4 regions of the Actinoplanes sp. NBC_00393 genome follow, and region 4 is predicted to be linked to each of the others. Evidence: riboswitches for the same ligand, from Rfam matches in the RefSeq annotation. Region 4 holds a riboswitch; each other region holds the start of a gene.
The links. Region 4 has a riboswitch for cyclic di-AMP ahead of OHA21_RS41295 (coiled-coil domain-containing protein). Riboswitches for the same ligand answer to the same signal wherever they lie in the genome.
Positions count from the first base shown of each region.

Region 1: linked by a shared signal. The riboswitch ahead of OHA21_RS48040 (C40 family peptidase) and the one ahead of OHA21_RS41295 (coiled-coil domain-containing protein) in region 4 are both predicted to bind cyclic di-AMP.
Region 2: linked by a shared signal. The riboswitch ahead of OHA21_RS37935 (C40 family peptidase) and the one ahead of OHA21_RS41295 (coiled-coil domain-containing protein) in region 4 are both predicted to bind cyclic di-AMP.
Region 3: linked by a shared signal. The riboswitch ahead of OHA21_RS03515 (C40 family peptidase) and the one ahead of OHA21_RS41295 (coiled-coil domain-containing protein) in region 4 are both predicted to bind cyclic di-AMP.

Region 1 covers NZ_CP107942.1:10,345,487-10,353,244, forward strand. Annotated here, with positions in the region: gene OHA21_RS48030 (type 1 glutamine amidotransferase) at 1-13, opposite strand, end outside; gene OHA21_RS48035 (Mur ligase family protein) at 3-1,223, opposite strand; cyclic di-AMP (ydaO/yuaA leader) riboswitch at 1,666-1,793, shown strand; gene OHA21_RS48040 (C40 family peptidase) at 1,896-2,612, shown strand; gene mraZ (division/cell wall cluster transcriptional repressor MraZ) at 4,345-4,776, shown strand; gene rsmH (16S rRNA (cytosine(1402)-N(4))-methyltransferase RsmH) at 5,031-6,149, shown strand; gene OHA21_RS48055 (hypothetical protein) at 6,704-7,288, shown strand; gene OHA21_RS48060 (penicillin-binding transpeptidase domain-containing protein) at 7,418-7,758, shown strand, end outside.
Region 2 covers NZ_CP107942.1:8,195,853-8,203,610, reverse strand. Annotated here, with positions in the region: gene OHA21_RS37940 (heavy metal translocating P-type ATPase) at 1-950, shown strand, start outside; gene OHA21_RS37935 (C40 family peptidase) at 1,046-1,633, opposite strand; cyclic di-AMP (ydaO/yuaA leader) riboswitch at 1,640-1,766, opposite strand; gene OHA21_RS37930 (flagellar M-ring protein FliF C-terminal domain-containing protein) at 2,211-3,422, shown strand; gene OHA21_RS37925 (metal-sensitive transcriptional regulator) at 3,438-3,737, opposite strand; gene OHA21_RS37920 (hypothetical protein) at 3,858-4,262, shown strand; gene OHA21_RS37915 (alpha/beta fold hydrolase) at 4,503-5,219, shown strand; gene OHA21_RS37910 (heavy-metal-associated domain-containing protein) at 5,347-5,625, opposite strand; gene OHA21_RS37905 (metal-sensitive transcriptional regulator) at 5,673-5,957, opposite strand; gene OHA21_RS37900 (MFS transporter) at 6,136-7,563, shown strand; gene OHA21_RS37895 (hypothetical protein) at 7,669-7,758, shown strand, end outside.
Region 3 covers NZ_CP107942.1:781,382-789,139, forward strand. Annotated here, with positions in the region: gene cydB (cytochrome d ubiquinol oxidase subunit II) at 1-688, opposite strand, end outside; gene OHA21_RS03500 (cytochrome ubiquinol oxidase subunit I) at 700-2,109, opposite strand; gene OHA21_RS03505 (BlaI/MecI/CopY family transcriptional regulator) at 2,186-2,539, shown strand; gene OHA21_RS03510 (M56 family metallopeptidase) at 2,536-3,444, shown strand; cyclic di-AMP (ydaO/yuaA leader) riboswitch at 3,568-3,702, shown strand; gene OHA21_RS03515 (C40 family peptidase) at 3,719-4,684, shown strand; gene OHA21_RS03520 (ATP-binding protein) at 4,876-6,336, shown strand; gene OHA21_RS03525 (tetratricopeptide repeat protein) at 6,333-7,733, shown strand.
Region 4 covers NZ_CP107942.1:8,912,009-8,919,766, reverse strand. Annotated here, with positions in the region: gene OHA21_RS41305 (ABC transporter ATP-binding protein) at 1-461, shown strand, start outside; gene OHA21_RS41300 (coiled-coil domain-containing protein) at 490-1,524, opposite strand; cyclic di-AMP (ydaO/yuaA leader) riboswitch at 1,523-1,657, opposite strand; cyclic di-AMP (ydaO/yuaA leader) riboswitch at 1,866-1,997, shown strand; gene OHA21_RS41295 (coiled-coil domain-containing protein) at 2,145-3,032, shown strand; gene OHA21_RS41290 (glycoside hydrolase family 65 protein) at 3,082-5,445, opposite strand; gene OHA21_RS41285 (beta-phosphoglucomutase family hydrolase) at 5,483-6,223, opposite strand; gene OHA21_RS41280 (ATP-binding protein) at 6,315-6,797, opposite strand; gene OHA21_RS41275 (ABC transporter ATP-binding protein) at 6,879-7,758, opposite strand, start outside.

The DNA of each region.
Region 1 (7,758 bases), 1.4 Mb from region 4:
CCTCAGTTGACACGGTCCAACTCCGCTCGGATGTCCTGGAACGCCGTGTAGTTGGCGATCACTTCGAGGCGGCCGGGCGGCACGGCCCGCAGCGCCTCGTCGAAACTGAGTACGTGCCGGAACGGCACCTGGTTCACCTGGAGCCGGACGGCCAGGTCGTAGGCCCGGTCGCCGGTGATCAGAATCGGCCGGGTGCGCAGCGGCGAGAAATCGACGTCCCACAGCCACGAGGTGTCCAGGCCGTCCGGGTCCCGCGCGTTGATGGAGAGCAGCGTAGGGGCTTGATCAGCCATGTCGAACGCCTCGAGCCAGCTGGCCGGGTTCTTCGCGAGCAGCAGCCGGATGTTGCGGCCGTCCCGGTCGACCTGGGCGTACCGGCCGGCGATCGACGTCACCCGGGAGAGGCGGGGGAGCGCCTCGATCGGGCGTACTCCGAACTCGGCGGCGACCGCCAGCGCGGTGGCCGCGTTACCGATGTTGACCCGGCCCGGAAGCTGCAGCTTGACCAGGTGCCAGTCGCCGCGCGGGTCGATCACGCCCTCGTCCTCGACCGTCCAGCTCGGTCGCGGGCGGCGCAGCGGGCAACCGGTGCACCACCACTCGCCGCCGGACCGCTCGATCGGGTGGCCGCTCTCCGGGCAGACGAACGAGTCGTCGTGCCACCGCTGGCCGGCGCTGAACCAGGTCACCTGCGGGCTGCTGCTCGCCGCCCAGACCACCATCGGGTCGTCGGCGTTGGCCACCACCCGGATCTCGGGGTGGCCGGCCAGCGCGGTCTTCCACAGCTGGGCCATCATCGCCACCTCCTTCGCCCGGTCCAGCTGGTCGCGGGAGAGGTTGAGCAGCGCCACCACCTTGGGCCGGGTGGAGTCGATCACCTGGGCCAGGTAGTGCTCGTCCACCTCGAGCACGGCGAACGGGGTATGCCCCTCCTTCGCCAGCGCCGAGGTGTGGCCGGTCGGCATGTTCGCGCCGAACGAGTTGGTGGCGACCCGGCCGAGCACGCCGACGGCGGCGGCGGTGAGCCGGGTGGTGGTGGTCTTGCCGTTCGTGCCGGAAACCAGCGCCACGGCACGGCCGGACGCGAGGTGCGCCAGTAGGTCAGGGTCGATCTTGAGGCCGATCCAGCCGCCGATCACTGAACCGTCGCCGCGTCCCGCGGCCCTCGAGAGCGCCGCCGCGGTCTTCGACGCGGTGGTCGCGACCTTGGCGATGAGAGGCATCTTCCCGTCCGTCACGCCAGCGAGGGTACCGGACGAAATTGTTACGTCGCGTTGCCAGACCGTCAAGATCATCGTTCGCAGGCATTATCCCCGGTCCGGGCGTTTCGGGCGAAGTTCCGGGTCGTCACTCGACTTTTTCTGTGTTCTGGTTCACCCGTAACCTTCTACGCTTCGTATTTGCTTGATCGCGCCGCGTCATGGCATATGTCTCGCGGTGGTAACAAACTGGACAGTAGCTAATGTGCCAATTACTCAGGGTGATGGTGGCCACTCTGACGATCAAGCCGGAATTCAGGTAGCAAGGTTCCGCCGGCAGCAACCGCTCGCCGGTCGCGCCGAGCCGGTTCACGCCGAGCCCTGCCCCGAGCCGGACGACGCGACCACATGCAGCATCGGAACACCAAGAAGGCATCAGGGGGCAGGGACGGGGGACCCATAACCGGTCCGTCCCGCGCCGCAGCAGTCAGGCGGTGCATCCGGGACAACCTCGGGGTGAAGCCGCTTCGGCGGCCGGGCAACCTTCCCGCCCGAACCCGACAGCTAACCTCGCAGGCGTGCCGGAGGGAATTCTCTACCGTGCACGAACACAGTTCGCGCCGGGGCCGTCGCACGTCCGTCGGTACCGGCACTGTCGCACTGTCACTGGGTCTCAGCCTCTGCGCCGGTCAGCTGGTGACCGCCTCGCCCGCCGCGGCGTCGGCCACCACCACCGCCCCGGTCACCGCCGCCTCGGCGGCCGCGAAGGTCACACCCAAGCTGACCATCAAGGCCAGCACCCGGAGCCTGCCGTGGGGCTCCAGACTCAAGGTCACCGCCAAGGTGATCAACCCGAAGACCGGCAAGGTCGCCCGGGGCACCATCCGGCTCCAGGGCTGGACCGGCAAGAAGTGGAAGACCTGGGACATCAAGAAGGTGACGACCGGTTCGGTCACACTTTCCGGAAAGCCCAGCGCCACCGCGTACACCCGGACGATCTTCTCCGGGGCCGGCTACAACACCCGGTCGACCAGCAAGCTCCGGATCACCGTCCGGGCCAGCGGCGCCAAGGTCCTCGCCGAGGCCAAGCGGCACAAGGGCGCGCTGTACCTTTTCGGGGCCAGTGGTCCCAAGCGGTTCGACTGCTCCGGCTTCACCAAGTACGTCTACAAGAAGTCGGCCGGCAAGTCGCTGCCGCACAAGGCGCACTCGCAGCAGAAGTACGGCAAGTCGGTCTCCAAGGGCAGCAAGAAGATCGGTGACCTGATCGTGTTCCGCAAGGGCTCGTACGGTTACCACGCCGGCATCTACGCCGGCAACGGCTACATCTACGACTCGCCGCACAGCGGTGCCCGGGTCGGCAAGCACAAGATCTGGAACAGCAACTACGTCGTGCGGCGCCTGGTCGCCTGACGGCTGCTTCCCTCCGTACGACGGTGTGGTGGCACCGTTGGCGGGCTCGGCCCACAGCGGCCGTAGTAAGTAAGGAATAGAACTACGCCTGTGGGGCGTGACCCGGTTCGGGTCACGCCCCACAGGCGTTCCGATCCTTGTACGGCCCCAAGCGCCCGAATCGATCTGCTGCGCCCTGTCCCGGCGCCCACAATCCCCGCGCCGATCTCGGGCGCCTACGTTCCCGCCCCTCGGCCGGGTGGCCAGGATCCCGCCTTGGTCCCAGGAGCCCACGTTCCGGCGCCGATCTTCGAACCCTCGTCCCGTGCCGGCGCCGATACCTGCCTCCCGTGCCGATCCTCCGCCCGCGCTCCGTGCCGACCTTCGGCCCGCGCTCCGTGCCGACCTTCGGCCCGCGCTCCGTGCCGACCTTCGGCCCGCGCTCCCTGCCGACCTTCGGCCCGCTGTCCTGTGCCGACCTTCGGCCCGCTGTCCTGTGCCGATCTCCGGCTCCCACTCCCGTCTCGACCTTTAGCTTGCACTCCGCATCGACCTTCGGCCCCCACTCCCGCGCCAATCTTGGATTCGAGCTCCGCGGTCCTGTGTGGTCGAGCGCCCCGGACTGGCGCGGCTCCTGCTACCCGTCACGGATCTTGGGCGACGGGTCGCGCGGCGTGTGGCCGAGGAACCAAGATCGGCGCGGGCACTGCTTCCGGTTAGGGATCTTGGGCCATGGACCACATGCGAGTGGGTGAGGCGCCCAAGATCTCGCAGCAGCGGTCGCCCGGAACGGATCTTGGGCCGAAACCCACACCCGGATGTGGTCGATCGCTCAAGATCTATCGTTCGTCGCGGCTCGCGGCTCGCGGCTCGCGGCTCGCGGCTCGCGGCTCGCGGCTCGCGGCTCGCGGCTCGCGGCTCGCGGCCGGCGGCCGGCGAGCGGCCGGCGAGCGGGCGGCCGGCGAGCGGGCAGCCGGCGAGTGGGCGGCGGGCGAAGTCGCGCAGCAGCCTGCCGGTCGCGTTGGTGGCCCACACGCGAGGCGGGGCGGGAAAGCCCGAGATCTCGGTGCCGCGCTCGGGCTGGCGTTAAGGCACCATTCGGCTAGGGCTGGGCGGTGGTCGGGCGCGGCTCGTTGTGGGGGTTCACCGCGCGAGAGAGCAGGGGCCACGGTGGGTAAAGCGCCAAGGGCCGCCGTGCGGCCTGCTCACCGAAACCGTCGCCCAGGCCGTCGGCGGGAGAGCGTTGAGACCGCCGCCGAAAAAGAGGTGCGGCCTGCGGCTTGAGTGGGGTGGCTGGTGGCCCCGGCCACCGCCCGCCCGCCGTCCTTCCCCGAGGTAGGGCGCCTTCCACCCCGGAGCACCCCGCCTTCCCTGGAGTTCTCCACCTTCCTCCCCCGAGGCACCCCACCTTCCTCCCCCGAGGAGCCCCACTTTCCTCCACGCCGCGGCCAACACGGCCACGAGAGCCCTCTCCAGGCAGGGTTTTAGCCCCCACTGCGCCCGATGTCGGAAACCGGACGACGTCGATCATGCTCCAGCCCTCCACTTCACCCCACCCTCTGTGAACTGGGGTTTCGTCCGCGAAAACGGCTCGCGAGCGTCCCCGTTCGGGTTGCAGGTGGAGGGAAGTGGAGTAGAGTGGAGCTCAGTGGCAGGACCGAGGATCTTCGACCCGAAGCCTGCCGGCCCGAGTTGACAGGCGGACCGACTCCACCGCGAAGGAGTGGACGCCACGGCAAGGGGGGATGGGCCGATGTTTCTCGGCACGCACACCCCTCGCCTGGACGAGAAGGGCCGGCTGATTCTTCCGGCGAAGTTCCGTGATGAGCTGGCGGGAGGTGTCGTGATCACGAAGGGGCAGGAGCGCTGTCTTTACGTGTTCCCCATGCCTGAGTTCCAGCGCATCGCGGGTCAGCTGCGCGAGGCGCCGGTGACGAACAAGGCGGCCCGGGCTTACGGCCGGGTGTTCTTCGCCAGCGCGCACGACGAGGTGCCTGACAAGCAGGGCCGGGTGACGATCCCGGCTCACCTTCGGGATTATGCGAGTCTCGGCCGGGACCTCGTGGTGATCGGTGCCAGCACACGGGTCGAGATCTGGGACAAGCAGTCCTGGGACGACTACCTCTCGGCGAGCGAGGAAGAGTTCGCCGACATCGAGGAGGGGGTGCTGCCCGGCGGACTGTAGGGCGTGGCACTCGGTGGGCCGCCGGCGAGAGTTGCCGGCAAACGGCCCGGACGCCACTGCCGCCGTACTGCGAGATCTCCAGCCGCTCCCGCTCCTGGCGCCTCTTCCCCGGCGCCAGGCGCGTGTCCGGGGCCGGGTGACACCGGCACAGGACACGAGCGGATGGGGATCTGGCGGTACGGATGGGCGATCGGGCCGAAGCAGCAACTGCACAACCGGGTGGCACGCGAGCGGGTAAGGCAATGGGGGTCGACATGGGGGAGCCGCGGGGCGCGCACGTTCCGGTGCTGCTCGAGCGTTGCCTCGAGTTGCTGGCTCCCGCGCTGAGCCTCCCGGGCGCCGTCCACGTCGATTTCACGCTGGGTCTCGGTGGGCACGCCGAGGCGGTTCTGGAGCGCCACCCGGCCGTGATCCTGATCGGACTCGACCGCGACACCGAGGCACTCGCTCACGCCCGGCACCGGCTGGAGCGCTTCGCCGGCCGGATCCATCTGGTCCACGCCGTCTACCACGAACTTCCCAGGGTCCTGGACGAGCTCGGGATCCCGGCGATCCACAGCGGACTGTTCGATCTCGGGGTCTCCTCGCTGCAGTTGGACGAGGCGGATCGCGGGTTTGCGTACGCGCAGGACGCCCCACTGGACATGCGGATGGACCAGTCCACCGGGGTGACCGCCGAGGAGATCGTCAACACGTACGAGCCGGGTGCGCTCGTGCGGGTCCTCCGGCAGTACGGCGAGGAGAAGTTCGCGCCGCGGATCGTCTCGGCGATCGTGCGGGAGCGGGCGAAGTCCCGGATCACCTCGACGGCCCGGCTCGCCGAGTTGGTGAAGGACGCCATACCAGCCGCCGCGCGCCGAACGGGTGGAAATCCCGCAAAACGAACCTTTCAGGCATTACGTATTGAGGTGAACGGCGAACTCGAGGTCCTCGAGTCCGCGGTTCCGCACGCTTTGGACGCGTTGGCGCCCAAGGGGCGTCTTGTGGTGATGAGTTATCAATCACTGGAGGACAGGATCGTCAAGCGCGCTCTCACCTCGAGGGCGCGCAGCACCGGGCCGATCGACCTGCCGGTCGAGCTTCCCGGGACCGGTCCGACGCTGCGGTTGCTGACCCGGGGATCCGAGCCGCCCACCGAGGAAGAGGTGGCGGAGAACCCGAGGGCGGCCTCGGTGAAGTTGCGCGCGGTGGAACGGATCGACGAGCAGGAGCAGGGGCGTACGTACAACCGGGCACCGGGGACCGGCCGCGAACGGCCCCGGATGGCCGGGTCTGCCCGCGGCGCGAAACCGGAGCAGCCCGGGGAGACAACGCGCGGGGGACGAGGGCGGTTACGCCCGGGGGCGAACGAGGAGGGGGAGGGACGAGCATGAGCGAGCGGGACGACGCGCCGCGGTCGGGGGGCCGGTCGGCGCAGTCGCGTGCCACGACGGGGCGGCGTGGTCACGAGGACAGCCGCGATGCAGCGACCCGGGGAACTGGCGTCCGGGGGGTGCGCCAGTTCCCGGGCCGGCCCGACACGCGCCGGTCCGGGATGCAGTCCGGCCAGGCGCCGGAGGCCGGCGAAGTGACGCGAGCAGGCAGGTCGGCGCGCGCCGAGAGCGCAACCCGCGACGGCAGCGGATCAAAGACCAGCCGGGGTACGCGCAACGAGCTCGACGCCCGTGCCGGCAAGACCACGCGCGCCGAGGCCGAGGCAAGGACCAGCCGGGGTACGCGCGCCGAGCTCGAGACGCGGTCCGGAAGGGGCGCACGGGCTGAGGCCGGGACGCAGTCCGGAAGGGGTGCGCGGGCTGAGGCCGGGACGCGGTCCGGAAGGGGTGCGCGGGCCGAGGCCGGGACGCGGTCCGGAAGGGGCGCGCGCGCCGAGCTCGAGACGCGGACCGGCAGCGGTGCGCGCAACGGGGCCGACGCGCGGGGCGGAAAGGTGCGCGCCGAGCGGGCTCTGCCGGGCGGGAACGCGATGCTGGGCGGGCGGGGGAGCCGGAGCGGCGGCGCGCCGGACGCGAAGGCGATGCGGGGCGCCAAGGGCGGCCCGGTGTCGGGTACCGCCGCGCTGGCGCTCGATGTCAGCGACCCCGAGGTGACCGCTGCACCGCAGCCGGCCGGACGACCCCGGCTGTGGCTGGCGCCGCCGGTGCCGATCCGGGCGCCGCGGGCCACGTTCGCCGCCGCGGTGATCGCTGTGGTGCTGGTCGGCGTGCTCGGCATCCTGCTGATCAACACGAAGACGATGGAGCAGTCCTTCCGCCTCGACACGCTGCGCAAAGAGCAGGCCGCCCTCGACAAGCAGCAGCAGGGGCTGGAGCAGCAGCTCATCCAGGCTTCCAACCCGGGCAACCTGCACGCCGCGGCGCGCCGGCTGGGCCTGGTGCCGGCTGACGCGCCGGCCATGATCCGGCTGCCGGACGGCAAGGTGATCAACCCGCCGAAGCCCGGTGAGGGCCCGACATCGCTGACCTACGTGCCGCAGGAGAACACCGGTACGCCGACCTCGGGCGCCGGGCGGTAGGCCTCCGTGGCACCGCGAGCCGACGACGAGGAACCGCGCCGGGGTACACAACCCCGGCGCGGTTCGTCGCGTGACGTTCCCGCCCAGGACGAGCGCGAGGACAGCACGGGGCGGCGGGGCCGTTCCAGCATCGGTGACGCGCGGGCCTACACCCCGCGCGGGCGGACCGTCGCCGAGCGCGGCCGCCTGCCGCGGTCTGGCCGCACCACCGACCCGTTCCGGCCGGCGCTGCAGGTTCTCGACGGCGGCGAGACGGGCCAGCGGGCCCGCGGGCGCACCGGCCGTGCCCCCGAGGAGCCGCCGGAGCAGGCGGAGACGCCGCAGGCCCGGCGCCAGGAGGCCAAGCCGCGGGAGGCACAGCCGGAACGCGGCCGCTCCACCACGCCGGCCCACGATCGGCGCACCGCCGACCGCAGCGGCACCGGCGCGGGCCGTGCGGAAAAGGGCGCGGGCCGTGCGGAAAGGGGCGC
Region 2 (7,758 bases), 720 kb from region 4:
GGACCGTGGACACCGTCGTGCTGGACAAGACCGGCACCGTCACCACCGGCCGGATGAGCCTGGTCGACGTGGTACCCGCCGACGGCGTCGACCGTGAGCAGCTGCTGCGCCTGGCCGGGGCGGTGGAGGCCGCCTCCGAGCACCCGATCGCCCAGGCGATCGCCGTCGCAGCAGCTGACAGCGCGCCGCTGCCGCAGGTGGTCGGATTCGCGAGCACCGAAGGCCTCGGTGTCACCGGCACCGTCGACGGCCACACCGTGCACGTCGGCCGTCCGGCACTGCTTCGCCAGGCCGGTCTGACGGTTCCCGCCGACGTCGAGCGGGCCGTCGCCGCCGCTCACGCGGCGGGGCAGACAGCCGTGGTCGCGGGTTGGGACGGTCAAGCCCGCGGTGTGCTGGCCGTCGCCGACACCGTCAAGCCGACCAGCCGGGCTGCTGTCGCCCAGCTGCGGGCGCTGGGTCTGTCGCCGGTGCTGCTCACCGGCGACAACGAGACCGTCGCCCGGGCCGTGGCCGGACAGGTCGGCATCGACGAGGTGATCGCCGAGGTGCTGCCGGCCGACAAGGTCGACGTGGTCAAGCGGCTGCAGGGACAGGGCAAGGTCGTGGCGATGGTCGGTGACGGTGTCAACGACGCCGCCGCCCTGGCCCAGGCCGACCTCGGGCTGGCCATGGGTACCGGCACCGACGCTGCGATCGAGGCGTCCGACCTGACCCTGGTCCGCGGTGACCTGATGGCAGCCGCGGACGCGATCCGCCTGTCGCGGCGCACCCTGCGCATCATCAAGAGCAACCTGTTCTGGGCGTTCGCCTACAACGTCGCGGCCCTGCCGCTGGCCGCGGCCGGGCTGCTCAACCCGATGATCGCCGGCGCGGCGATGGCGTTCAGCTCGGTGTTCGTCGTCGCGAACAGCCTCAGGTTGCGCCGCTTCACCAGCATCACGAAGTAGGGCGTACGACAGCGCCGCCTGCACCTCCGCCAAGGACGGGTGCAGGCGGCGCTGTTCGATGCCCGGAACAGTGCGCGGTCGGTTGGGGAGCCGACTCAGACCAGGCGCCGGACCACGTAGTTCTTGCTCCAGATTTTCTGCTTGGTGACCGTCTTGCCGGTTCGCGGCGCGGCCCACATCTTGCCGCCACCGGCGTAGATGCCGGCGTGCGTGCCCTTCGTGCCCTTACGGATGACGATCAGGTCACCGGGGCGGGCGCTGGACTTGGCGACGGCCTTGCCGTACCGCTGCTGCAGGTGGGCCTTGTGCGGCAGCTTCTTGCCCGCGGCCTTTTTGTAGACGTACATCGTGTAGCCGGAGCAGTCGAACCGCTTGGGGCCGGCGGCGCCGAACTTGTACTTCTTGCCCTTGTGCTTCGCCGCTTCGTTCATGACCCGGTTCGCGGCCGCCTTGGACGCCGCCGCCTTGGACTGGGCGGCCTGGGACGCCGCCGCCTTGGCGGTGATGCCGGTCTGGCTGAACGCCACGCTGGTCTGGGAGGACACCTGTGTGGTGGCGACCGTCGCGGCGGAGGCGGACTGTGGTGTGCCGAGCCCGCCGGTCAGAAGACCGAGACCCACGGACAGGGCGAGAGTGCCGACTCCCAGGGTGCGGGTGGGCCGGCTCAGGGTGCTTACGCGCACGGTGAAGGAATCCCTCCGGCACGCCTGCGAGGTTAGCTGTCGGATTCGGGCGCGAAGGTTGCCCGGCCGCACGCTGGCGGCTTCACCCCAAGGTCCTCATGTCCCGGCCGCCGCAGTGCGGCGTGCCGGTCGAGGACCGCTCGTGGTTCCCCCGTCCCTGCCCCCGATTGCCTCATGACTCGTCATGCGGGTTGTGCCGCCGGACCGGGGCAGGGTTCGGCGTGGTCCAGGTCGGCACGACCGGCGAGCCTGTGCCCGCCGCCCCTCCTTGATAGCCCAGTCGGCGCCGATCCCGGCTCCCGGAGGTGATCACACTCAGTGACTGGCGTGTCGGGACGTGTCCGATTTGGAAGACCGGTGCGAGGTTTGTCGACACGGGCTGCTCATGCATGGCGAACCGAGAGTGTTTTTGATCTGTGAAAGGGAACACTCCATCTCGTACGTGGCAGCTGTGGGTGGCCCCGGCAGTGTTCCCCGGTTTGTCGCGTCCGACGCGACTGCCGGTCGGTCGATCGTGGCCGACCGTCCGACGCTCGCCGCCCGAACCGATGGCCATCCCTGAAGCAAGGGGTCAGGTGTGAGTGCCCGGATGGTGTCCGTTGCGGCGACGACCTCGCCCAAGGCGGTCGGTGCGCCGATACAACCGAGCTGCAACCACCGGACCTTTCAACCGGCCGTGCCGTCGAGCGATGAGGCAGACCCGATCAACCGCATCGCCCGACCACGAAGTCTCACCCATGATGGCGGCCGATCGGCGTTCAAAATCTGTGAGAGGCAGGCTGTGAGAAATCGCTTCGTCCCGTCTGCCCCGGGCACGGGCACGTCGCCCCGCGGCGGGCGTGCCGGGAGGCTGATCGTCGCGCTCGTGGCGCTGACCCTGGCCGGAGGCGCGAGTTTCGGCGCTGCGCCCGCATACGCGGCCACCATGGCGCAGCGGCAGGCGATCGCGGGTGGCTACACCGTTTCGCCGGCCACCGGCGGCTTCACCCGGGCGGTGCTCGCCGCTGATGCCACCACCGCGGCCTTCCAGGACCGCTTGGACGACGCTTTGCAGCACATGCTGGACACCGTGCTCGGCCCCGGCCGCTCGACGGTCACCACCAACGTGGAACTCGACCTCGACCAGGTCGCGACCTCCAGCACCACCTACCAGCAGGATCCGTCCGCCGGCGCTCTGTCCGAACGGATCAGCGAGCGCTCCTACATCGGCGACAACGGCGGCACCCGGCACGACAGCAGCAGTGCGTCGCGCGTCAACGCCCTCGACGAACTGCACGAGACCCGCCGTGAAGCCCCCGGCGACATCATCAGACTGAGCGTCGCCGTCGTCGTCGACGAAGCCGCCGCGGCGAACCTCGACCTGGCTCAGGTTCGTGAACTCATCGCCGTAGCCGCCGGTGTTGATGCTGGCCGCGGCGACCGGGTGACGGTCGCCGCCATGCCCATGCGCACCGCTACAGCCACTCCCACCGACAACGCCGTCGCGCAGCCCGGCATCGAATCCCCTGCCGCGCTACGGACTGCACTCATCGCCGCGGTTCTGATCCTGTTGACTTGTGCCGCGCTGCTGGCCGTCGGCAAGCAACGGCGCCGGGCCGCGGCGGCCTCGGCGGCAGCCGACCGGCGAGAGCTGCTCCGTGCCCAACTGCACGTCCAGCGCACTTCGGTCCCGGCTGCGGCAATCGCTACTGCACTCGACGAGGACAGGCGGCAGCAACGGGCGGTCGGGTCGATCGACCCGGCGCAGGCCGCGCAGCAGCTGCGAGAATGGATCGACCCCGGTCGGTAGGAACGGGCGGCCGGCTCAGGACTTCACGAGGCGGGCGATCGCCGCGCTCGCCTCCTTGATCTTCGCGTCCACGTCGCCCTCCGCCGCGGCGTGGACCACGCAGTGCCTCAGGTGATCTTCGAGCAGGCCGACGGCTACCGCGTGCAAGGCGCTCTTGGCGGCCGAGATCTGGGTCAGGATGTCGATGCAGTAGGTGTCCTCGTCGACCATCCGCTGCAGTCCGCGGATCTGCCCCTCAACCCGCTTCAGCCGGGCCATCAGTGCCTGTTTCTCCGCCGAATACCCGTGCGGACCGGCCGGTTTCGCCTCACTCATGCCGTGCAAGATACCCGGCACCGGTATCAGCCGGTGCGGCTGCGGACACGTCCCGGCAGTCGCCGCGCCCGCCGGAGTGACCCGGCGGCCACCGAGCCCGCGATGTCGTAACCTGGCCCGGTGAGCCGATCCCGCCCGCCGGCAGCCCTGTGGCTGCTGCGCTGGCTGCTGGTCGTGATCACCCTGTCCGGTGTCGGGCTCGTGCAAAGTGCACACTGCGCCGACGGGCCGACCGGCGCACATGATGCGGGGCATTCGGCTACCGCAGGGCATCACCACGGCGTTTCGGATCACGGCGTGGCGGCGACCGGGCAGCACGTCACGGCAGGCCGGACGGCAGACACCACAGCCGGGCACTGCGAGGTCAGCGCCCCTGTCGCCGAACCCGCCGTGCGAGCCGGCACCGTCGCGCTTCCGGCGATGACCGCCTGCGCCGATACCAGCGCACCCCGTACGGCGGTGCCACCGATCGCGTCCCGGGCACCCGCCGTCGCCCTGACCCAACTCGGTGTAAGCCGCATATAGGACACCGCGCACGCCCACGCATCCCGGCATCGCCGGATGCGCGCTCGTGCCTGCTCGGCGGCCCGGCATACGTGGCCGTCACGCCCCCGCCCGGCGGTGGTGTCCACCTGTTCCCTGCGCGGAAAGCCGAACCCTCGTGAACCTTCACGCCCTCCCCGCTGCCCTGCTCACCCATCAGCGCCAACCCCAGCCGCATCGCTCGAGCGGCGGCCGCCACCTGCCGGACGCGGGGGCGCTGCCGTGACCGAGACCCTGCCGCCGCTGCGCACCACCCGCCTGTTCGACGCCGCCGGTGGACGGTGGTGCTTCGACCTGTGGGCCGGGACCGGCCGGCCGGTCGTCTTCATCCCCGCGGTGCTGTTCGACCGGACATGCTGGTGGCCGACCGCGGCCGACCTGCGCCCGTACGCCACCGTCGTCGCCGTCGACCTGCCCGGGCACGGCGGTTCACCTGGCCGGGACCGTTACGAACCCGACGACCTCGTCGACGATCTGGCCATGCTCGTCGACAGCCTGCAACTGCGGCGCGCCCCGGTGATCGTCGGGCACGGCGCGTCAGCGACGCTGGCGGCCCTGTTCGCGGCACGCTACGCCACCCACGCCGTGGTAGCCGTCGACCCGATACCCGCCGCGGGCCTGTGTGCCGACGTCGACACCTATCTGCGCGGCCTGCAGCTCACCGAGATCCCCGAGCAATACCGCGGCCTCGTGCGAACCTCGCATGACCCGCGCCTTTTGGCCGCCTACGCGACCGGTCTGCGGCACGGGCGCCCGGCGACCGCCACGATCGGCGTCACCCCGACCCGGCTCGCCGTGCACAGCCGGCCACCGTCCGAGCCCGAGACGGATCCGCAAGCCGCCGGCACGTGGCGACAGGAAATCTACGACGTTCCGGGCAGATTCGCGTCCCTCGCCGCAGGCCGCAGGTTCATCACCGACCTGCGGACACTGCTGTGACGCGGCACTGGGGGCATGCCGAGCTGGTCGCCCGCGCGCAGCGCCGCTGATCAGCGGAAATGAGGACGTCCCTTGGCGGGAGAGCGGACGGCGTGCCCTCCCGCCAAGGCCGTACTGACGCCTTCGGTCAGCGCACCAGCTGATAGCCGGCTGCGGCGACGGCCGCAGCCACGCTGTCATCGTCGAGCGCCGCGGCGCTGGTCACCGTGACCGCGCCGGTGACGACGTCGACGCTGACGTCACGCACGCCGGGAACATCGGTGAGTTGCTGACTGACCCGGCTGGCGCAGCCGCCGCAGGTCATCCCGGCGACCTGGTACATCGTTCGGGTGCCGTCCGGCGTCGTCGCCGGCTCGGTGACCGGGGTCGTGGTGGCGCAGGCGCAGGCGGTGTTGCTGCCGCACATCGGCTTCTCCTTGCTGTCGTATGACCGGTACTGAGCTGGGGAGCAGGTCACGCCCGCACGAGGCGGGCGATGGCGTCGGAGGCTTCCTTCAGCTTCGCGTCGGCGTCCGGCCCGCCCTCGCGGGCCGCGTCGACGACGCAGTGCGCGAGGTGGTCGTCGAGCAGCCCGAGCGCCACGGTCTGCAGTGCCTTGGTCGCGGCGGACACCTGCGTGAGGATGTCGATGCAGTACGTCTCGTCGTCGACCATGCGCTGCAGGCCACGGATCTGGCCCTCGATCCGGCGCAGCCGCTTCAGGTAGTCGTCCTTGTCCGTGATGTAGCCGTGAGCCATGACCCGGCTCCCTCCAACCGTCGCTACCGTACCCCCCTAGGGTATCTCGGTAAAGCGGCACGTCCAACGCTGTGACGCGGAAGCCAATCGACGCACCCCCTTGACCTCCTATACCCCCAGGGGGTAACAATGACGCCGTAAAGCAGATACCCCCTGGGGGTACCAAGGAGGTTCGGTCATGTCCCGCAATCCGCACCGGTGGTGGGCGCTCGCGCTCATCGCCCTCGCCCAGTTCATGGTCATCATGGACACCTCGATCATCGGTGTCGCCCTGCCGAAGATGCAGAACGACCTCGGCTTCACCCCGAGCAATCTGTCCTGGGTCTTCAACGCCTACGTCGTCGTCTTCGGCGGCCTGCTGCTGCTCGGCGGCCGCCTGTCCGACCTGTACGGCGCCCGCCGCATCTTCGCCACCGGCTGGGCCGTCCTGCTCGCCGGGTCCGCTGCCGCCGGGCTGGCCGGCACCGTCGAACTCGAGCTCGCCGCCCGCGCCGTCCAGGGCGCCGGGTCCGCCCTGATCGCCCCGTCCGCGCTGACCCTGCTGATGATGCTGTTCGGTGACCGGCCCGCCGAGCTCACCAAGGCGCTGGCCCTGTACGGGGCGGCAGCGCCGGCGGGCGGCACCGCAGGGGTGTTCCTCGGTGGCGTCATCACCGAGTACGTCAGCTGGCCGTGGGTGTTCTACCTCAACATCCCGATCGCGTTGCTGGCCCTGATCGCCACTCCGGCGCTCATGCCCTCCGGCGGTAAACGGCCCGGCAGCCTCGACCTGGCCGGCGCTCTCACCGTCACTGGCGGCTTGGCCGCCGCCGTCTACGCCATCGTCCGCGCCCCGGAGGTCGGCTGGAACTCCGCCTCGACCTGGCTGACCCTCGCCGGTTCTGCGGTCCTGCTCGCAGTGTTCCTGCTCATTCAGGCGCGTCGTCGTCAGCCGCTGATGCGGCTGGGTATCTTCACCAGCCGCAACCTGACGGCGGCGAACCTCGCCCAGCTGCTGCTCGGCGCGGCGTGGATCCCGATGTGGTTCTTCCTCAACCTCTACCTGCAGCAGGTCCTCGGCTTCAGCGCGTTCCCCAGCGGCGCCGCGCTGCTGCCGATGACCGTTCTCATCATGGTCGGCATGATCGTCCTGGCCCCGCGCGTCATCGGCCGGTTCGGCACCAAGACCACCCTGGTCGCGGGTCTCGCGGTGCTGGCCGCCGGTCTGGGCTGGCTCGCTCTGATCCGCCCGACCGGCAGCTACCTGACCGACGTGCTGCCCGCCTCCCTGGTCGCGGCCCTCGGCATGGCGCTGGCGTTCATCCCGTCGCTGGGCACCGCTCTGTCCAGCGCCCGCCCGGAGGAGGGCGGGCTCGCCTCCGGCATCGTCAACACCAGCTACCAGATCGGTTCCGCCCTCGGTCTGGCCGCCATGACGGCGCTGGCCGCAGCCAACGGCGCTGACGCCCTCGGAGACCCGGCCGCCCTCACCGGTGGCTACTCGGCAGCCCTGCTCGGCGCCGCCGGCATCGCCCTTGCGGCCGCCGTCCTCGCCGCGATCACCCTCACCGGCCGCGACGGCAAGCCGGCCGCCACGCAACCCGAGAACACGCCGGCCACCCGATGACCACCGGGTGTGCTGTCCCAGCGCTCCGCCGGAGCCCTCTCGGCTCCGGCGGAGCACCGGCCCCCTGCCCCACCCGCTTACCCGTGACCAAGAGAGGCGATCGAGATGCCCACTCTCCTGACCGGCACCAGTACCGAGCTGACCCACGCCACCGCGTCCAGCGGCAGGGCAAGACGAGCCGCCCGCGCCGGACTA
Region 3 (7,758 bases), 3.3 Mb from region 4:
AGACCAGGGCCGCGGCGGCGAGGACGAGCCGGTTGCCCGTACCGATGCCGATGAGCAGAAGGGTGACCGCCCCGCCGGTGCCGGTGTGCCGGGCCAGGTCGCGGGCCCGGCGGCGGACCGGGCCGGTGGTGCGCAGCGCGAGGAACGTCGCGCCGAGCATGACCGCCGCGAGCAGGGCGGCGAGCGCGCCCAGCCCGGCGGCGGGGCTGATCAGCGGGGACAGGCTGCGGGACAGGCCGGTGCCGGTGACTTCGCCGTTGGCGCCGAGGGCGAGGCCGTCGACGAGGATGCCGAGCACCGCGCCCCAGAGCAGCACGACGCCGGCCGAGCTGGCCGACAGCAGCCAGTCGCTGCGGCGCTGCCAGCCGGGCGAGTCGTGTTTGCCGCGGAACTCCAGGGCGACGCCGCGGACCGCGAGCAGCAGCAGGATCAGGACCATCGGCAGGTAGAGGCCGGAGAGCAGGGCGGCGTACCAGTCGGGGAACGCGGCGAAGGTGACCCCGATGGCGGCGACCAGCCAGACTTCGTTGCCGTCCCAGAACGGGCCGATCGTACGGATGACCGCCCCCCGCTCGTGCGGCGACCGGCCGACGACGGGCCCGAGGATGCCGACGCCGAAGTCGAAGCCTTCGAGGACGAAGTAGAGCACCCAGGCGAGGACGAGTACCGCGAACCAGAAGGTGATCATGTCGAGTGCTCCTAGTAGGCCGGGGCGGGTTCGGCGGAGGACGGGGCGGGCCCCTCCACGGGGACGAGCGGTTCGCGGGACAGGTGCACGACGAGCCGGCACCACGCCACCGCCAGCAGCCCGTAGACCAGCGTGAACCCGGCCAGCGACGCGATCACCTCGGCGCTGGTGAGCCCGGGGGAGATGCCGTCGGACACCTTGGAGATGCCGAACGCCAGCCAGGGTTGCCGCGCCGTCTCGGTGAAGATCCAGCCGAAGGTGTTGGCCGCCGCCGGCAGGATCGGCGCGATCAGGACGAAGCGCCGCAGCCAGCGCGGAGTGCCCTGGCCGGGCCGCAGAACGCGGGGGAGCCTTGTGAGCCGCAGCGACGAGGTGGACCACAGATGGAAGGCAGCGAGAATCATCGCCAGGATCCCGGCGCCCATCATCAGACGGAACGTCCAGAACGCCACCGGGATCATCGGGATGTAGCTGCCCGGTCCGTACTGGGCCACGTACGCCGCCTGCAGATCGTCGATGCCCTGCACGGTCCCGTCGAACGAGCCGGTGCCGAGGAACGACAGCAGATAGGGCACCTCGATGCTGAAGAACGGCCGGTCGTGCCCGAGCGACCCGATCGCGAACAGCGAGAACGGCGCCCCGGTGGTGGTCTCGTAGAGCGCTTCGGCGGCCGCCATCTTCATCGGCTGCACAGCGGTCATCACCTTGCCGAGGTGGTCGCCGCTGATCGCCACCGCCGCCCCGCCGACCAGCATGATCCAGGCGCCGAGCCGGGAAAGCGTGCGGAACGCGGTGTCCGCCGAGGCCCGCCAGATGCCGATCGCCATCAGCAGCCCGCCGCCGGCCATCGCGCACCCGGCGATGGTGTGCGGGAACGCCGCGAGCACCACCTCGTTGGTGAGCAGCTCGGTGAAGCTGGTCAGGTGCGCCCGCCCGGTCTCCGGGTCCAGCGCGTACGCCACCGGGTTCTGCATGAACGAGTTGGCGGCCAGGATGATGTACGCCGACAGCAGCGTCCCCACCGCGACCACCACGATCGTCGCCGCGTGCAGCCGGCGGGGGAGCCGGTCCCACCCGAAGTACCAGAGCGCCAGGAACGTCGCCTCGAGGAAGAACGCGAGCATGCCCTCGATGGCCAGCGTCGGCCCGAACACGTCACCGTAGAACCGGGCGAACGCGCTCCACCCCAGCCCGAACTGGAACTCCTGGACCAGTCCGGTGACCACGCCGACGGCGAACGTGACGATCAGCAGCTTGCCGACGAACTTGGTGAGGTGCAGGTACTTGTCCTTGCCGGTGCGCATCCAGGTCAGCTGCAGGCCGGCGGCGGCCGCCGACAGGCAGATCGACAACGGTACGAACAGGTAGTGGTAGATCGTCACGACCGCGAACTGCAGCCGGGTCAGATCGAGCACGTCCACGAGGTCCCCCACTTCTACGACGCCTCGTAGTAGATACTACGCCGCGTAGTACGACAAGTTGAAGTAGACTCCGGGCATGGCAATGGGCGACCTCGAGCGCGAGGTCATGACGAAGCTGTGGGACGCGCGCGAGCCGCTCACCGTCCGGCAGGTGCACGAGCTGCTCAGCCGTGACCGCGACCTGGCGTACACGACGGTGATGACCGTGCTGGACCGGCTCGCCAAGAAGAAGCTCGTGACCCAGCAGAAGGCGGACCGCGCTTATCGGTACGCGCCGGCGCAGACCCGCGAGGAGATGACCGCCGGGCTGATGCTCGACGCGCTCAGCGCCACCCCCGACCGCGACGCCGCCCTGGCGTACTTCGTCGGTCAGCTGCCCCCGGACGCTCTCAAGGCGGCTATCGAAGCGGCGCGCAACCCCGAGCGGTGACCGCCCTCCTGCTCGGCGCGCTCGGGCTCGCCCTCTCCCTGATCGCGCCGGGGATCCTGGCGCACGTCCGCTGGCTCGACCGTGCCCCGGTCGCCGGCGTCCTGCTCTGGCAGGCGCTCACGCTGACCGCGGTGCTCTGCGCCCTCGGCGTCGTCCTCGCCGCCCCGGAAGAGGTGACCCGCGCCGCCGGCGCCCGTCACCCGGAGACCGTGGCCGCGCTGATCTTCTCCCTCGCGGTGGCCGCGACCATCGTGATCCGTCTGCTGATCTCGCTCGGCCGGGTCAGCTACCGGGCCCGGGCCCGTCGCGCCCGGCACCGGATGCTTGTCGACTTGCTCGACCGGGTGGAGCGCCGGGAAGAGATCAAGGGCGGCGAGGTACGCGTACTCGACGGCCCCCTCCCGATGGCGTACTGCGTCCCCGGCCGGGACCCCCGCGTGGTCCTGAGCGACGGCGTCCTGCAGGTGCTCGACCCCGAACAGGTCGACGCGGTCCTCGCCCACGAGCGCGCCCACCTGCGGCACAAGCACGAGCTGGTGATGGAGTCGTTCACCGCGTTCTACCGGGCGGTGCCCCGGCCGCTGCGGAGCAGGGCGCCGCTGGACGCCGTACACCTGCTGTTGGAGATGGTGGCCGATGATGCCGCGCGGCGCCGCACCGGGCCGGCGCCGCTGCGGGCCGCGCTTGCTCGTCTCGCCGACGCCGTCCCCCTGGCGGAGGAGGTGGCCGCCGACCCGGAGGGTGAATCACGTCGCCGGCGCCTGGCCCGGCTGGACGGCCCGGACCGTAGCTCCACGACACTGACCGTCGCCGCGACCACCGCCGCGGTAGGCCTACTCGTGTTACCCACCGTAGTCCTGGTCGTCCCCTGGCTCGGCAAAGCCCTGAACACTTGGCCGTTCTGATCACGCAAAGTAGCCGACGAAGCGCGGACGGTTTCGCCACGTGGGCACGCTTCAGTTACGTCCTTGATCCGAGTACGGTGGTCCCCGGTTCGACAGCCCCCCATCGGCCATCCGGCCGATCTGGACGAGCCACCGCCTAGTCGCCCGCGAGGGCGAACCGGGGAACCAGGTAACCGGGGTGAAGCCGCGGCGACGCGGCCGGGCGCGCTTCCCGCCCGAACCCGTCAGCTAACCCGGTCGGCGGCCGAGTGGGAAGAAAGGACAACGCACCTTCGTGAAACGGATTGTGCGCGGCCTGATCTGCGCCGTGGCCGCGGCTGGGCTCGTGCTCACCGGATCGGCCGTTGCCCACGCCGAGCCCACCCCCTCCGACATCGAGAAGAAGATCGATACGGAGTGGAACAAGCTCGAACCCGTCATCGAGCAGTACAACGACGTCCACGGCAAGCTGAAGAAGCTGCAGAAGCAGCAGAAACAGCTGGAGAAGACCCTGGCCCCGCTGCAGGCCCAGGTGGACGCCGCCATGGTCGAGGTCCGCGGCCTCGCGGTGGACGCCTACATGCAGGGGCCGCCGAGCGCGCTCAACGCGATCATGAGTGGCGACCCGGACGGCCTGACCGAGAAGCTCACCCTCCTCGACCAGCTGGCCTACAACCGGGAGCAGTCGATCGCCGACGTGGCGCGGCTGCGCGACAAGTACGCAGCCGACAAGGCGAAGGTGGACCAGCTCGCCTCCGAGATCGCCGTCCGTGACAAGGATCTGGCGTCGAAGAAGACGACGATCGAGGGCGAGATCGAGGACCTCCAGCAGCTGCGGATCGATGCGTACGGCACGGCGGACGTCAACGACGGCCCGCTGCGGACCGGTCCGTGCCCGGTGACGTACACCAACGACAAGGGTGGTCGCGCGGCCCAGAAGGCGTGCGACCTGATCGGCAAGCCCTACGTCTTCGGCTCCAACGGCCCGAACAGCTACGACTGCTCAGGCCTGACGCAGGAGGCCTGGGGTTCGGTCGGCGTCCACCTCGAGCACTACACGAAAGACCAGTGGGGATCCACCTCACCGGTCAGCCGTGCCGAGCTGAAGCCGGGTGACCTGGTCTTCTACTACTCGGACCTGCACCACGTCGCCCTCTACATCGGCGGCGGCAAGGTGGTGCACGCGCCGCACACGGGCGACCACGTGCGGATGGCGTCGATCGATCGCGGCCCGATCGCTGGCTATCGCCGACCGGGCTAGAGCACTCCACGAAACGGTCGCTGTCAGCATCGGGCAGCGGCCGTTTCGCATTTTCCGGTACGCGTGACGAAAAGTCCCCGCTCTCCCACCGCGAGCCCCAGCCCGCTTGCGGCCCTGACGCGCCTTTCGCGTGTGGCTTCTGGTCACCGTCACGGACAGGCCCTCAGCGGACCGGGGCATAATCGCCTCTCATGAGCGACGCCTTGATCGACAGCCTCACCGCGGCGGTGCAGGCCCGCCCGGACGACCTGCCACTGCGGCTGCACCTGGCCGAACTGCTGGTCGCTGCCGGCCGCGGCGCCGAGGCGATCGGTCACGCCGCTCAGGTGCTCGCCCGCGAGCCGGGCAACACCACCGCGCAGCAGCTCATGGCCCGCGCCCTCGGCCCGGCGAGCACAGGCGGCGCGCCCGGCGCGCCCGGCGCCTCCGGCACAGCCGGCGCCGTCGATGCGCCCGGCGTTGCCGGCGGACCCGGCGCGGCTGGCGCGTCCGGCGGACCCGGCGCGGCTGGCGCTGCTGGCGGACCCGGCGCGGCTGGCGCGTCCGGCGGACCCGGCGCGGCTGGCGCGTCCGGCGGACCCGGCGCGGCTGGCGCGTCCGGCACTGCTTCTTTTCCGACAAATCCGGAAAGTCCGGCAAATCCGGCCGACCAGGCTGCACCCTCGCCCGGCGGGGTCGACTGGGCCGCCCTCGAGCAGCAGTTCGGCGACGTCGTCCCGCCGCGCTTCGCCCGGGCCGACGGGGAACCCGATCCCGTCCACGGCCACGCCGACCGAACCTTCGACATCGAGCGCTCCACCGTCACCCTGGCCGACGTCGGTGGCATGGCCGACGTCAAGAAGCGCCTCGAGGTCTCGTTCCTCGGCCCGCTGCGCAACCCGAAGCTGCGGTCGCTGTTCGGCAAGAGCCTGCGCGGCGGCCTGCTGCTCTACGGCCCGCCCGGCTGCGGCAAGACTTTCCTGGCCCGCGCGGTCGCCGGGGAGATGGGCGCGTCGTTCATCTCGCTGAGCATCACCGACGTGCTGAACATGTGGATCGGCAGTTCGGAACGCAACCTCCACGACCTGTTCGAGTCGGCCCGCGGCCACGCACCCTGTGTGCTGTTCCTGGACGAGATCGACGCCCTCGGGCACAAGCGGAGCCAGTTGCAGTCGTCCATGCGTACCGTGGTGAACCAGCTGCTCACCGAGCTCGACGGGGTGGACGGCGGCAACGACGGTGTGTTCGTCTTGGCCGCCACCAACGCCCCGTGGGACGTCGACGCCGCGCTGCGACGTCCGGGACGCTTGGACCGTACCGTGCTGGTTCTTCCTCCGGACGCGCCCGCGCGAGCGGCCATCCTGGAGTACCACCTGCGTGATCGCCCGGTCGCCGGCATCGACCTGGCCGCGGTCGCCGCCGCGACCGAGCACTACTCCGGCGCCGACCTGGCGCACCTGTGCGAGACCGCCGCCGAGTACGCGATGCGCGACTCGATCGCCACCGGCGAGATCCGCATGATCAACCAGGCCGACATGCTGGCCGCCGCCCGCGAAATCCGCCCGTCCACCGACGCCTGGTTCGGCACCGCCCGCAACGTGGCGATGTTCGCCAACGAGAGCGGCGAGTACGACGACCTGGCCGCCTACCTGAAGAAGCGCAAGGTGCGGTGACCGCTGCCGCCGCCCGTGCCCGGGCCCTCGCCGACGTGGGCCGGCTCCCCGAGGCCGAGCAAGCGCTGCGGACCGGCCTGATCGAGACGCCCGCCGACCCGGAGCTGCTCGCCCTGCTGGCCGGTGTGCTCCGCCTGCAGGGCCGCCGTTCCGCCGCCCTGGCCGCAGCCGACGCCGCGGTCGCCGCAGCTCCCCAGCTCTCCGGCGCCCACATCGAACGAGCCGAGTGCCTGCTCCTGCTTCCACCCGCCCCCGATCCCGGCATCCCGCCCACTCCGAACCCCAACGGCGGGCGCGGCTTCGCGGCCGACGCGGAGGCCGGCACCGAGTCCGGCTCCGCGGTTGGCGCCGGGTCCGACGGCGAGCCCGGCTTGGCGGCTGGTGCGGGGTCCGGCGGCGAGCCCGGCTTGGCAGCTAGTGCCGGGTGCGGCGGCGAGTCCGGCTTGGCGGTTGGTGCCGAGTCCGACGGCGAGCCCGGCTTGGCAGCTAGTGCAGGGTCCGGCGGGGAGTCCGGCTTGGTGGTTGGTGCGGGGTCCGGCGGTGAGCCCGGCTTGGCGGTTGGTGCAGGGTCCGGCAGCCGGCGCGGCGCGTCCGCGGCGGGCCGGCGCCGGAGGGTGCGCGCCGACCGCGATCGTGCAGACGAGCAGCGCCTGGCGGAAGCGCTGGCCGAGGCCGAGGAGGCCGTCCGCCTCGCGCCCGCTTTCCCGCCGGCCCATCGCGTGCTGGCCCGCACATTAGTCCTCCGCCGCGAGTTCGGCCGGGCCCGCGAGGCGGCCCGCCGCGCCCTGGAACTCGCCCCCGGCTCGGTCACCGACCTGCTCACCCTGGCCGAGATCGAACGCATCGCCGGCCGGCGGGGCGCCGCACGGCAGGCCGTCCAGCAGGCCCTCGCCCGCGATCCGGAGAACCCGGACGGCCGCTGGCTGATCGCCCTGCTGGACGCCGAACGCCTGCGGGTCGGTTCGGCCATGCGCGGACTGCGTGGCCTGGCCGCCGACCATCCCGGCCGGCTCGACGTCACCGCTATGACCTGGCCGATCCGCGGTCTGCTCGCCGGTCTGCGCCGCGGCCTGACGGTGGGCGTGCCGGTGACCGCGGCGCTGGTGGTGACCGCGTTCTGGTGGTCCGGCGCGGTTCTGCTGGCCCGCGCGTCGGCCGGCACGGTCGCTGTCGTACTGCTGCTGTTCGGGCTCCGTGTTCTGATCCCGGCGGGCCTGCTGCCCTGGCGCTGCCTGACATTGCTGCCGCCGCGCACGCGCCGGGCGATTCTCGGCGGTCTGGTCGCGGCAGGCGCGACGGTCACGCTCCTTCTGGGGTACGCGGTGACCGCCCTCTGGCAGCTGACAGCTCTCACTCTGGCGGCAGGTCTGCTGGTCCGCCGAGCCGACCCTGTGTAACAGCTGCGCGTTACATCACTTTCGC
Region 4 (7,758 bases):
GTGTCAACGCGGCACTGATGAACGAGCTGCCCGGCGAGCGCAACGTCGAGCTGGGCTGCCTCGCGATGGGCATGTCGCCGGCCGAGGTGAAGGCGAAGAAGGACGAGATCATCGCATTCTCCGGCATCAACGACCGGGGCGACTTCGCCTCGCTGCCGATGCGGACCTATTCGTCGGGCATGGCCGCCCGGCTGCGCTTCTCGATCTCCGCGGCGAAGCAGCACGACGTGCTGCTCATCGACGAGGCCCTGGCCACCGGTGACGCCAAGTTCCGCCGCCGCAGCGAGGCACGGGTCCGCGAGCTGCGCGCCAACGCCGGCACGGTGTTCCTGGTCAGCCACAGCGAGCAGTCGATCCGGGACACCTGCGAGCGGTGCATCTGGCTCGAGTCCGGCCTGATCCGGGCCGACGGCCCGACCGCTGACGTGCTCCGGGAGTACGAGGCCTTCTCTCGCAAGTAGGCCCCGCACTCCCGCGGTTCGGACCCGTTCAGTTGACCGACAGGTGCACGTGGTTGGTGTGGTCGCTGGACGGGTCGCCACCCGCCCCGCTGTACGACTTCCAGCCACTGCTCGGCAGCCAGATCCGGCGGTACCAGATCACGTAGAGCACGTGCAGCTCGTCGGCGTTGTTGATGAAGTAGTTCGCCAGGTTGTCGCCGTACGTCCGGTCCCCACCGGTGGCGTCGCCACCGAAGGTGCCCTTCTCGGCGGAGAAGTCACAGGCCCGGCCCTTCGGGTGCTCACCGCTGTTCTGCTCGCGGAAGCACTTGGTGAACCGCGTGAACCCGTCGCTGCGCGCCTGCTCCAGCGCGTGCAGCGTGCGCGGGGTGAGGCAGCCGCTGGTGGTCGGGTCGCCCTCCGTGCAGCCGTTGCCGGCGCTGGGCGCCGGGTCGGCCGAGGCGCTGCCCCCGCCGTCACTCGCCCGGGAGGCGTCCGCACCCTGGTTGGCCTTCTTGAGCGCGGCCTCGGCCTGAGCCTTGCGCTTGGCCATCACGTTGACCTGCGTCTGCTCGTCCCGGACGGCCTGGTCGATGGCGATCTTGGCGCGCTGCTGCGCGGCCCGGGTCTCCTTGAGATCCGCGATCGCCGCGTTCTGCTGCGCCGCCACGGTGGCCAAAGTCTCGGCCCGGTCCAGGAAGGTGTCGCTCGAGTTCGCGGTGATCAGGGCGGACATCGGACCGAGCCGGCCCGACGTGTACGCCTGCTGGGCGATCTCGTCGAGGGCCTTCTGCTGGGGGCCGAGGGCGGCATCCAGCCGCTTGATCTCGGCGGCCAGGTCGGTCTGCCGCTTCTGGGACTTCTTGAGCTTGGCCTTCGCCTCCACGAAACCGCTGGAGGCCGCTTCGAGTTGTTCGACGAGGGACTTGGAACCACCCTCACCGTCGTCACCGGTGTCGCCCGGGGCGGCGAGGGGGCGGGGGGCCGCGGTGGCCGGCGTCGCGGCGACGGCCAGCCCGCACACGGCGACGAGCACCGCCAGCAGCGGTGCTAATCGCCGCGCAGTCTGATCCTGCACAGGCATTTCCTTCCGTCGGCCGCCGGCCGGGTTAGCTGACGGGTTCGGGACGAAGGAAATCCCTACCGCGGAACGCGGATTCACCCCGGAGAATGTGGTTCCCCGGCTCGCCGTAACGGCGATTAGGCGGCGGTCCCCGGTCGGGAACCGGCTCCGACCATACCCACTACATCGACAGATCGACAGTTCTCGTACGCACGGCAATTGGTCGCACACGGCAGGTGATCTGATTACAGAAAGTCGTTGCCCGGTAACGAATTTGACGGTTCCGTGGGTCCTGATGCGCGGCGATATCTCGGGTAAACTGGCCGCCGGTCCTGCCAGGACGGCACCGCCCCCGAGTTGCCGGCAGGCCGCCGCCCAATCGCCGAAAGGCGAGCCGGGGAACCAGGTCACTGGGGTGAATCCGCGTAATGCGGTAGGGATTGCTTCCGTCCCGAACCCGTCAGCTAACTCGGTCGGCGGTGACAAGGAAGGAACTGTTGATGACCGTAAGTCCCCGCCGGTGGCTGACACTTGCCCTGGCACCGCTCGTGGCTGTCGCATTGTTTGTGGCCCCCGCCACATCCGCGGCCGCGGCACCCGGTGGCAGTTCGCCATCTGCCGAGGACGAACCGGACGCGCTGATGTCGGACATGATGGAGTCGACCAACCGTCGCTTCGTCAACGCCAAGGCCGCCGTCAATGCGTCCCGAAAGAACCAGAAGAAGCTGGCGGCCGAGATGAAGGCTGCCGAGGGGCGACGCGACGCCCTGATTCCCGAGGTCAACTCGATCGCCCAGCAGCAATATCAGGTCGGCAACCTCAGCGCCGTCGGCTTCCTGCTGAACGCGAGCACGTCGAACGACTTCATGAGCAAGGCGATCTCCCTCGAGGAGATCAACAAGCTGCACGACAGCAAGCTGCGCGAGCTGAACTCGGCGATCGCCACGGTCACCGAGAGCAAGGCGGCCCTTGACGCCGAGCTCAAGAACGAGCAGCAGCAGCTGACCGCGCTGACGAAGCAGAAGGCGGCCGCCGACAAGCAGATCGACCTGCTCGGCGGTGGCACCGGCATCAACCGGACCATCACCGACGGTCTGGTCGACGCCAAGTCCAAGCCCGCCGAGGCAGCCCCGCGCAACGCCGACGGTGGCTTCTCGGCGGAGGGCTGCACGGAGAAGGACGAGACCACCAGCGGCTGTGTGACCAAGCGCACCCTGCACATGTACAAGGAAGTCCGCAAAGCCGGCTTCAAACGCTTCGTCGGCTGCCACCGCAACGGCGGACCGTTCGAGCACCCCAAGGGCCGGGCCTGCGACTGGTCCCTACAGAAGAGCGGCTTCTCCTCGGCGGACAGCAACGACGAGATGAAGTACGGCAACAACCTGACGGCGTTCCTGGTGCGCAACGCCGACAAGCTCGGCATCTACTACGTGATCTGGTACAAGCAGATCTGGTTCCCGGCAACCGGCTGGCGTGCGTACAGCGGGGTCAGTGACCACACCGACCACGTGCACGTCTCGATGCTCTAGCAGGCATATGAATGGCCCCCGCCCATCGGGCGGGGGCCATTTTCGTCGATCAGTGCACGGCGCGGCGCACCGGCGCCCGGCCGGCCGGCTGCGACGGCGCCGGGCCCACCGGCAGCGGCGGCGGGATCGCCATCGTCACCGGCCGCACCTGGGTCACCTCGAGCTCCTTGCCGTGGTGCAGCAGGGTGAGCCGGGCCTGGCCACCACCGTTGCGCAGCGAGTAGGTGACCTCCTCGGAGGTCACGTTCACCCGCAGCCGCAGGCCGCGCCAGAGCAGCGAGAACTCCAGGTTGTTGATCCGGCTGGGCAGGCGCGGGGCGAAGCTCAGCTGACCGTTGAAGTCACGCATGCCGCCGAGGCCGGCGACGAGCGCGATCCACGACCCGGCCAGTGAGGCCACGTGCACGCCGTCCCGCGCGTTGCGGTGCAGGTCGTGCAGGTCCATCAGGGCGGCCTCGCCCAGGTAGTCGTGGGCCAGCTCCAGATGGCCGGTCTCGGCCGCCAGCACGGCCTGGATACAGGCCGAGAGCGAGGAGTCCCGTACGGTCCGCGCGTCGTAATACGCGAAGTTGCGCGCCTTCTCCTCGGGCGTGAACGCGTCCCCACGGATGTACATCGCCATCACCAGGTCGGCCTGCTTGACCACCTGCTTGCGGTACAGGTCGAAGTACGGGTAGTTCAGCAGCAGCGGGTACCCCTCCGGCTGCGTGCCCTCGAAGTCCCACTCCTGCAGCCGGGTGAAGCCCTCGCACTGCTGATGCACCCCGAGCTCCTTGTCGTACGGGATGTGCACCGCGGCCGCCGCATCCCGCCAGGACGCCGCTTCCTCGTCGTCGACCCCGAACCGGCGGGCCAGATCCGGATGCCGCTTGCAGGCGTCCACCGCGGCCAACAGGTTCTGCTGGGCCATCAGGTTGGTGTAGACGTTGTCGTTCACCACCGCCGTGTACTCGTCCGGCCCGGTGACACCGTCGATGTGGAAGCGCCCGTGCCGGTCGTGGTGCCCCAGCGAGCGCCACAGCCGGGCCGTCTCCACCAGCAGCTCCAAGCCGACCTCACGCTCGAAGTCGTAGTCGCCGGTGGCCTGGACGTACCGGCGGACCGCGTCGGCGATGTCGGCGCCGATGTGGAAGCCCGCCGTGCCCGCCGGCCAGTAGCCGGAGCACTCCTGGCCGCGGATCGTGCGCCACGGGAACGCGGCGCCCTGCAGGCCGAGCGTCTGGGCCCGCTCCCGGGCCAGGTCCAGCGTCGAGTGCCGCCAGCGCAGCACGTCGGCCGCGGCCGAGGGCTGGGTGTACGTCAGGGCGGGCAGAACGAACGTCTCGGCGTCCCAGAACGTGTGTCCGTCGTACCCCGGCCCGGTCAGGCCCTTGGAGCCGATCGGGCGCTTCTCCGCCCGGGCGCCGGCCTGCAGCGTGTGGAACAGCCCGAAACGGACCGCCTGCTGCACCTCGGGGTCGCCCTCGACCTTGACGTCGGAGTGGTCCCAGAAGGCGTCCAGGTAGTCCTGCTGCTGCTGGACCAGGCCCTCCCAGCCGTCCAGGCGGGCGCTGGCCAGGGCCGCGCCGACCTGGTCACGCACTGCGGGCAGCGAGCGCATGCTGGACCATCCGTACGCCGCCAGCTTGACCACCCGCAGCTTCTGCCCGGGCTCGAGCCGGCAGGCGACCGTGGTCCGCAGCCAGTCGGGGTGTCCCTCGGTGGTGATGGCGTGCCGGCCCGGCGTCTCCACGGAATGTTCCATGGCGGCGGCCATCCGCAGGTCGCTGGCCTTGGTGCGGTGCACCAGGATGCCACCGGTGGCCTGCTCCATCATCTCCTCGGCCTGCAGCGGACGGTCCAGGACCGCCGCCACCCGCGGGTCCTTGCTCATCGGCGGCAGCTGCTCGTTCGCCACCAGCTCGGACTGCAGGATCAGCCGCGCCGGTACGTCCAGCGGCTCCACCTCGTACAGGAACGCCACCACGGCGCGCTGGGTGAACGAGACCAGCCGGACGGTACGCACCCGGACGCCCTGGCCCGACGGGGACACCCACTCGACGATCCGCTCCAGCGTGCCGGCCCGCATGTCCAGGCAGCGCTCGTGGGACCGCAGCTCGCCGTAGCGCACGTCGAACGGCTCGTCGTTGACGAGCAGGCGCATCAGCTTCGCGTTGGTGACGTTGACCATGGTCTGGCCGGACTCCGGGAACCCGTACCCGGCCTCGGCGTGCGGCAGCGGCCGCAGCTCGTAGAACGAGTTGAGGTAGCTGCCGGGCAGGCCGTGCGGCTCGCCCTCGTCCAGGTTCCCGCGTATCCCGATGTGGCCGTTCGAGAGTGCGAACACCGACTCGGACTGGGCCAGCAGGTCCAGGTCGAGCCGGGTCTCCCGGATGTGCCAAGGGTCGACGGGGTAGGCCCGTTCACGGATCACGGTCGTGCCTCTCGGTACTGAGAAGAGGAGGTCTTTGTTACTGCAGGAGGAGCTCGGACAGGTCCGTCACCACGATGTCGGCGCCGTGTTCCCGGAGCGCCTCCGCCTGACCGACCCGATCCACCCCGATCACGATGCCGAATCCGCCGGCCCGCCCGGCCGCAACACCGGCCAGAGCGTCCTCGAAAACCGCACAGTTCTCCGGGGCGAGATCGAGCAGCTTAGCCCCATAGAGGAAGGTGTCGGGCGCGGGCTTGCCGGGCAGTCCCAATTCGCGGGCGACCAGGCCGTCCACCCGGGCCTCCAGCAGGTCCGCGATGCCGGCCGCGGTGAGGACGTCCTTGCAGTTCGCGCTCGCCGACACGACGGCACGGCGCAGCCCCGCGGCCTTCACCGCGTTCAGGTAGTCCACCGAGCCGGGGTACACCTGGACCGCGCCTTCCTTGATCTTTTGCAGCACGAGCAGGTTCTTGCGGTTGCCGACGCCGTTGACGGTCTCCCGGTCGGGAGTGTCGTCGGGGTCGCCCTCGGGCAGGGTGATGCCGCGCGAGGCGAGGAAGGTCCGGACGCCGTCGGCACGCTGCCGTCCGTCCACGTACAGGTGGTAGTCGGAGCCGGAGTCGAACGGCACGAAGGGTGTGCCGGTGCGAACGGCCCATGATTCCAGGAACGAATCGAACGTCTGTTTCCACGCGGCATTGTGAACCAGCGCGGTTTGCGTCAACACTCCATCAAGATCGAATAGACAAGCGGTCACCTGGGAAGGAAGTCCGAGCACGCGCCCAATGTAGCCGGACGGAAGAGAGCACGAGACCGGAAGGGCAGCTTCACATTTCCTTGCTGGTTCACCAGCCGTTCAAGCTGGTGTTTCACCGGGAATCCGGCACGACATCCAAAGACATACGCAATCCGATCGAGGTACCGATCGGGCCGGTCGCGGTGGTCACCTCGTCGCACAACTGGTGCGCCAGCCACAATCCACGACCACCGACCTCGTACGCCTCCGGCGCCTGCGGATCGTTCAGAAGGTCACTGGGGATACCGGGGCCGGAGTCGGTCACCACACACCACACCGAACGGTTCTCCCGGCGCAGCCGCAGCCGCCCGGCGCCACCGGCGTGCAACACCACGTTCGTGATCACTTCGTTGACGGCGAGCAGATAGCCGTGCCGGCGGTCGCTGCCGAGACCGAGCGAGACGAGCCGGTCGGCCACCTCGTGGCGCAGAACGGTGATGTCGTCATGGCCGAAAGAGCGGTCGAGCAGCACGCCGTCCCCCGGTGAAGGGGCGGCGTCGACCCTCGACTCCCGTCCCGGAGCCGAGCGAACGCTGTGTCCGATCCTGTCCTCCACCGTCGTGCAGCCTACGCGCTGTGGCCGTCCGGTGGCGGGAGGCATCGGCTATCCCGCCCGGAAGTGGCGCGTGTCGTGAACTCAACGCCAACCGACATCGATGCGATCACCTCGCTCGTCGAAGAAGTGCACGGCGTCCATCTGCACCGAAATCGCCAGCGGATGCCCGGAGGCGACCTGGGGGTACGGCGCCAGCCGCACCGCGAGCTCGGCCGGCTTGCGGGCGTGTCGGCCGGGGTCGTTGAGCACGCTGACCCGCTCCCGGGACCGGTTCGGCAGGTTCGACTCCACCGGCGCCGGCCGGGTCAACCGCTGCAACGCGCCCCCGATCCGCTTGAGCGCGCCGCCGGCCGGCGGCTGATCCTGGATCGGGCCGCTCATCTCGTCCACCACGATCGCGGTGGCCCCGATGTCCAGGAACGCGACGGACTCGTGCCCGTGGTGCTCGAGATAGCGGATCCGCCCCTGGAAGATGTGCCCCGGCGTCTGCGGGGTCACCGGCGTGAGCGCCTCCGCCCGGATCCCGACCACGATGCGCTCGCCGTGATAGCGGGCCACCGCCCGCGCGCGTGGGTCGTTCCAGGGCAGGTAGAGGCTCTGCTCGCCGAAGCTCAGAGCGATGTACTGGTCGAGGTGCACGTAGACGGCGGCCTCGAGCAGATTCATCTTCGGCGAGCCGAGGAAGGCGGCCACATAGAGGGTGGCCGGGCGACGGTAGACGTCGGTGGGAGTGCCGACGTCCTGCAGCACGCCCTTACGCATGATCGCCACGCGGTCGGCCATGGTCAGCGCCTCTGCCTGGTCGTGCGTGACGTACATCGTGGTGACACCGAGCTCGCGGGTCATGCTGGTGATCTCGGCGCGCAGCTCGGCGCGCAGGCCGCTGTCCAGGTTGGAGAGGGGCTCGTCCATCAGGAACAGGCCGGGGCGGCGGACGATGGCCCGGCCCATGGCGACACGC